2 regions of the Arthrobacter sp. Marseille-P9274 genome follow, and region 2 is predicted to be linked to the other one. Evidence: predicted binding sites of a transcription regulator. Region 2 holds the regulator's gene; the other holds the start of a gene.
The links. Region 2 encodes LexA, which represses DNA repair genes until DNA is damaged. Its sites were predicted from a motif close to TCGAACANNTGTTCGA; they were not measured.

Region 1 (3,406 bases), 730 kb from region 2:
ACGTCGTGAACTACGTGCGGGCCATCGGGTACCGCCAGCCGCAGGTCCAACAGACAGGATCGAACCTGGGCCAGTCGTTCAAGCACGACAACCCATTCCTGACGTCGATAGGATCCGGAAGCATGATCGCCGACGGGGTGTCATTCATGAACGCGGACTACTCGGCGACGTCGTTCAAGGTCAGCCGGACGACGCTCGGCGCGCACAACTTCCTGGGCAACTTCGTGCTCTACCCGGCCGACGCCAAGACCGGGGACAACTGTCTGCTCGCGACCAAGGTGATGGTTCCCATCGACGGATTGGTCCGCCACGACGTAGGCCTGCTTGGTTCACCACCGTTCGAGATCCCACGCTCGGTCCTGCGGGACGCCCTTCCCAAGGAGCATGCCGGCCGCGCCAACTTCCGCCGTGACCTCGCGGCCAAGAACAGGCACAACCTTCGTACGATGGCCCTCTTTATGCTTGATCGCTGGCTCAACGCGACGCTTGCAGTACTGGTAATGTTTGCCGGCGTCGAGCTGTCCGATCAATTCGGTTTCCTGGCCTTCAGTGGATCGTTTCTCCTGATGCTTATAGTTGGCGTGCTGGCCCCCATTGGCATCCAACACCTCGTGCTGGGGTTCCGGCGGCTCAAGCCCCAGCTCTGCTCGATCTACGACCCCTACTTCTGGTGGCACGAGCGGTACTGGAAGGTGCAGGCCAATAGCCGATACATGTCGCTCCTCAACGGAACCCCCTTCAAGCCGGTGGCATGGCGTCTACTGCGCGTGCGGATCGGCTCCAGGGTGTTCGACGACGGCTGCTTTATCCCCGAGCGGACACTCGTGACGATCGGCTCCCGGTGCACCCTGAACAGCGGCACCCAAATCCAGTCCCATTCCCAAGAGGACGGGATGTTCAAGTCCGACTACGACGTCATCGGCGACGACGTCACGCTCGGCGTCGGCGCACTTGTCCACTACGGCGTAACCGTCGAAGACCGCGTCGTCGTCGCCGCCGACTCCTTCGTGATGAAGGGAGAAAACCTCCCCCGAGGATCCCTGTGGGGTGGCAACCCGGCCGAAGAGGCCCGAGCCGCCGTCACGTCCCCCGTCGTGCTGGAAACGCCCGTGGCATGACCACCAAGACACATGAGGGCAGCAGAGGCCCCGCAAACAGCCCTGCCCGCAGATCAAAATTCCGGCGAATTTAGCCTCAGGTCACGTCTCCTGTAATCCGGGGAACTCAGGGTTAGAGGCCGCTTGCCCGATCCCTCTACTTGTCCTACACAGCGCAGATTTATCGTGCTATCAGAACACATTTTCGATAGAATTAGGCATGGCGATCGCACCTCTCGAAGCGACTCAGGAAGCCACCGGCTTCCTCGCTTCGATGCGCGATGAACTGCAGGAGTTCGCCGCGATTTTCCGTCAGAATGCCGGCCTTCAAGACCCGCAGGTAGTGGCGGATTGCGTAGGGCTCTTCGAGGACCTCTCCAGGACCGTCGAGCAGCTGCAGGTCACTGGGGCACATACGGTGGAGCGGCAAGGCGTAGCAAGCGCGGGGGGCCGGGACCCGAACAACCCGGAGTTAAAGTCCGAATTCCGGGACGCCGCCGACTACCTCCGCGCCCGGCTGCGGATCAGCCGGACCGAAGCCCGGCGCCGTATCCGAGTGGGTGCCGGCACCATGCCGCAAACCCTCATCTCCGGCGGCGAGGCGCCGCCGAAGTACGAACGTCTGGCAGCCGGGCTCGCCGAGTCCGAGATCGGCGGCACGGCCGCGACCCTCATCCATGACACCCTCGAACGCATTCGCCCGGTCGCCTCCCCGGATGACCTGGCTGCCATGGAGGAACAGCTGACCCGGCAGGCCGCCGAATCGGATGTGGACACGCTGCGCATCATCGCGCGTAGCTGGGAAGCCGCCGTTGATCCCGACGGACGCGAACCCAGCACGGAACAGCTCGTCGCCCAGCAAGGCGTCTTCATCAAACGGAAGCGCTGGGGCCTGCACCGGCTCGAAGTATGTGCCACGGATGAACAGTACGAGCATCTGATCACGGCCATGAATACGGCAACCAATCCGCGCCTGCAAACCACCTTCTCACCCGAAGCCGGCGACCTCCAGGCCACCGACAGCAGCCCCGGCCACCTCACGGACGGCGCCGCCGCGGAGGCAAGCGCAGCAGCAACCGGCCCGGCGGCAGAAGCAGGACCGGCGGGAGAAACAGGGTTCGTTCCCGGGTGGCCTTCCCCCACCCGGCCCCAACTGCTGCTCCAGGGTCTCGTCGGTGCCTGTCAGATCGCCCTGTCCACGGATAAGCTTCCCGCCAGCGGAGGCCACCGGCCCCAGGTCATGGTCACCATCGACTACCAGGACCTCATGAACGCCACCGCAGCCGGTACCACCGGCCAGGCCGTCTTCACCGGGCTCATCACACCCCGCACGGTCCGCAAAATGGCCTGCGACGCCGACCTCATACCCATCGTCCTCGGCGGCAAAGGCGAAGTCCTCGACATCGGACGATCACAACGCCTGTTCACTCCGGCCCAGCGCCGCGCCCTCGTCGCCCGCGACAGGGGCTGCGCCTTCCCCGGCTGCACCATGCCCGCCCACTGGACCGAGGCGCACCACATCAGGTTCTGGAAGAAACACAAAGGCAGAACCTCCGTCGCCAACGGCGTGCTCCTCTGCTCCTTCCACCACCACCTGGTCCACGCCGGAGACTGGATCATCGAATCGATAGACGGAATACCGTGGTTCATCCCGCCCGCCTACATCGACCCCTCACAAGTCCCACGACGCAACAGATACCGGCACCCGCCCGTTCTCAAACGTACCGAACAGTCGGCGGCTGCGGCACAACCCACCCTGGGCTGGAACCGACCCTTCGGCGACGGGCCAGCGCAGCCGGCCGAACCGCCTTGGTAGGCAGACGCGTGACGTCCGAGGCGGAGTTATCGACCACTGTCTTACCCAATCTTTCCGCCGAACGAGCACGCCCCGCACAGATGCTGGAGCGGCCTGCGTGGCCACTTGCTGTGGCGGAGCATCCGGCGGCATGTGAGGATTACGGCATGGCCAACAAGACCCAGTCGACGAAGAAAATCCACTCTCTCCTCGAACAATCCGTGAAGGAGTCGCTGCCGCTGAGCATTAGGCGCAGCGTCCAGAAAAACGAAGTGCTCCATGGAACCGTGCTGGAGATCGGCAAGGACTGGATCCTGCTGGCCTCCCTTCGCGACGGCGGTTACCTGGACGGCTACACGGCGCTCCGGATCGCGGACCTGCGCATGGTCGAACCGGAGGAGACGTTCCTGCCGATCCTGAAGAAGGACTCCCATTGGCCGCCGAAGAAGCCAGCGAAGCTGGACATCGCCAATCCGCGGACCATTATGGACACTGCGGCGGCACAGGAAACCCT
Region 2 (3,406 bases):
GAATGCTTCAGTGAGCGCGCACGCATGCACGCGGCAGAGGCCGACGTGGTGATCACCAACCACGCGATGCTGGCCATCAACGCGTTCGAGGGGCTGGCCGTCCTGCCGGACTACGACTTCGTTGTTATTGACGAGGCCCATGAGTTGCAGGATCGCGTGACGGGGGCGGTCTCCGGACAACTCTCGGCCGCCATGATCACCGCCGCCGCCTCCAGTGCCCGCAAGCACACGGCAATCAGCGTCGATGCGCTGAACGCTGCCGCCAAGAGCTTCGAAGCGGCATTCGATTCGGTTCCGTCCGGACTCATGGCGGCCGGATTGCGGCCCGAGCAGGAACTGGCGTTGACCCAGCTGCGGGAGGCGGCTCGAACGGCACTGTCCGACTCCAAGCCCGATGGCTCGGGCGCGGCGGACGGCGGCAGGCAGATGGCAAGGTCACGGCTGGCGGCCATCCTGGAGCTGTGCGACCGGGTAGTGTCCACCGCCCACAGCCGGGAGGTCCTATGGATAACCCGTCCCAGCAGCTTCACAGCGGGCAGCGGTTACGGACCTCCGGACGAGACCCTGCCGCCGATGCTGAACGTGGCGCCGCTGTCGGTGGCTTCCCGGCTTCGCGAGGGGCTTTTCGAGGGCCACACCGTCGTCCTCACGTCCGCGACCCTCGCCATCGGCAACGCCTTCGACGCCGTCGCCGGCTCGCTGGGCCTGCTGGGCGAAGGAGCGCCGAAGTACAGCAGCGCCGATGTCGGGAGCCCGTTCGACTACCCGAAGCAGGGCGTGCTCTATGTGGCCTCCCACCTGCCAAAGCCAGGCCGGGGGACAAGCCCCGAGCAGTTGGACGAGCTCGAAGCGTTGCTTCGCGCCTCCAATGGAGGTGCCCTCGGACTGTTCTCGTCGCGGCGGGCCGCCGAGGATGCCGCCGCGGAGATGCGCAAGCGGCTGCCCTTCACGATCCTTTGCCAGGGCGAGTCGTCGATGGCGGCGCTGGTCCGGCAATTCTCGAGCGAACCGAATACCTGCCTGTTCGGGACGATGACGCTGTGGCAGGGGGTCGACGTGCCGGGAGAGGCCTGCCGCCTGGTGGTCATCGACAGGATTCCCTTCCCCCGGCCGGACGATCCGCTCATGACCGCCCGCACGCGGGCAGTGTCGCAGGCGGGCGGGAACGGTTTCATGACCATTTCGGCCACGCACGCCGCGGTACGGCTTGCCCAAGGTGCCGGACGGCTTATCCGTGCCGCGGGGGACCGGGGCATGGTGGCCGTGCTCGATTCGAGACTGGCCAATGCCCGGTATGGGGGCTTCCTCAGGGCGGCGCTGCCGCCGTTCTGGTCGACGAAGGACCGGGCGACGGCGCTCCAGATCCTGCAGCGCCTGGCGGGCTGAGGGCCCGCCGGGCGGCGGCTACAGGGCGCGCATCACCGAAACGACCTTGCCCATGATCGTCGCGCCGTCGCCGAGGATCGGTTCATACTGGGTGTTCTGCGGCAGCAGCCAGGTGTGGCCATCCCGCTGCCGGAAAGTCTTGACGGTAGCCTCGTCGTCCAGCAGCGCGGCGACGATTTCGCCGTTGACGGCGCTCGGCTGCCGGCGGACGACGACCCAGTCTCCGTCGCAGATGGCGGCATCGATCATGGAATCGCCGGAGACCTTGAGCATGAAGAGCTCGCCGTGCCCGACGAGCTGCCGGGGGAGGGGCATGACGTCCTCGACCACTTGGTCCGCCAGGATGGGCCCGCCCGCGGCGATCCTGCCGACCAGCGGAACGATCGCCGTATCGGAAGCCGTGGCCAGTTCCGATACCGACAGGCCGCCGATGCTGCGGAGTTTCTCCGGCTCGGCCATGCCTTCGATCTCCACCGCCCCTTTCTCGAGCGTCAGCGGCGTCAGGACCTCCATGGCCCTCGGCCGCTTGGGATCGCGGCGGATATAGCCGAGCTTCTCCAGCTGCGAGAGCTGATGCGTGACGCTGGAGAGGCTGGCGAGCCCGACGGTGTCACCGATCTCGCGCATCGACGGCGGGTAGCCCTTGGCGCTGATGGAACGCTGGATGCTTTCGAGGATCTTCTTCTGGCGGGGCGTCAGGCTCTTGGGGGACGCGGCCGCGCGCTTGCGTGCGGTTCCCGTGCCGTCGGCACCTGAAGTAGCTGCAATCTTCCTCGACATGAACTGGCCCCGGTTCTCTATCCGGCCACCCCGGGCTAGCCAGGGGTGGCCGGTCCAATGTTGTCAGTGGCAGCTGATGGACTCAGGCATGGCCGCCATTTCTTCAAGCCTAGGGCAGCCCTACTACGATCTCAAACATTTATTCGATCGAGTCTCGACAACATTCGATCACAAGTGCTACAAATGGAAACCGACAGTTCGAATATGCGTTCGAAACCAAGATGCATATGCACGCGGAACGGGAAGGTACCCTCATGTCTGTTCAGCTCGCCCCGCACGTCGCCCCGCAGGCTTTGCCCGGCTCGACGCCCGCGCTGCGGCTCACCCGCCGCGGCCGCCTGGTGCTCATCGGGTTGCCCCTGATGCTTGGCGTCGCAGTCCTGCTGACCCTGATCGGCTTCTTTACGGCGCCGGCCCTGGCCAGCTCGGGGCCTGACCTTGGCCCCGGCCGCACCGTGTCGGTCGCCGTCGCGCCCGGCCAGACGCTGTGGGATGTGGCCGTGCTGGCAGCGCCGGACCGCCACCCGCACGATGTCATTGCCGAGATCCAGCAGCTGAACAATCTGCCGAATTCCGTCGTTCGTGCCGGACAGCGGCTGTTCGTCCCGCTGGGGGACTAGCAGCTGTAATAAGAGCCGCTCCGGCAGGCCCGATTCCTGCCCCGGGCCCGCCGGAGCCTAAGCTGGTCAGGTGAACGACCAGCTGGATCTACTCAACCGACTGCCCCTGCGCAACAACCTGCGCGGGCTGACACCGTACGGAGCTCCGCAACTCGACGTACCCGTGCTTCTCAACGTCAACGAAAATACGCACGGGCTGCCTCAGGAGGTTGCCGACGCGATTGCGGCGCGCGTCCAGTCGGCGGTGGGGGGCCTGAACCGCTACCCGGACCGCGAATTCACGGAGCTGCGGGAGGCGCTGGCCAACTACCTCGGTCACGGGCTCTCCGCCGGGAACATGTGGGCAGCGAACGGGTCCAACGAGGTACTGCAGCAGATACTGCAGGCCTTCGGCGGCCCGGGGCGCCGGCTGCTGAGTTTTCCGCCCACCTACTCGATGTATCCCCTCCTTGCCAGCGGCACGGACACGGAGTACGTGACCGTCCGCCGCGACGCGGACTTCGGCCTGACCGCCGACCAAGCTGCCAAGGCGGTCCGTGATACCGCAGCCAACATTGTCGTCCTGTGTTCACCGAACAATCCGACCGGGACCGCGCTCGGGCTCGATGTCGTCGAAGCTG

Region 1: a site for LexA is predicted at 1,291-1,306, ahead of OC550_RS01530 (HNH endonuclease signature motif containing protein). Genes of this name have one in related genera too.

The regions. Positions count from the first base shown of each region.
Region 1 covers NZ_CAMPOV010000001.1:326,607-330,012, forward strand. The annotation lists gene OC550_RS01525 (Pls/PosA family non-ribosomal peptide synthetase) at 1-1,118, shown strand, start outside; gene OC550_RS01530 (HNH endonuclease signature motif containing protein) at 1,318-2,913, shown strand; gene OC550_RS01535 (hypothetical protein) at 3,060-3,406, shown strand, end outside.
Region 2 covers NZ_CAMPOV010000001.1:1,059,495-1,062,900, forward strand. The annotation lists gene OC550_RS04810 (ATP-dependent DNA helicase) at 1-1,386, shown strand, start outside; gene lexA (transcriptional repressor LexA) at 1,405-2,166, opposite strand; gene OC550_RS04820 (LysM peptidoglycan-binding domain-containing protein) at 2,421-2,786, shown strand; gene OC550_RS04825 (histidinol-phosphate transaminase) at 2,857-3,406, shown strand, end outside.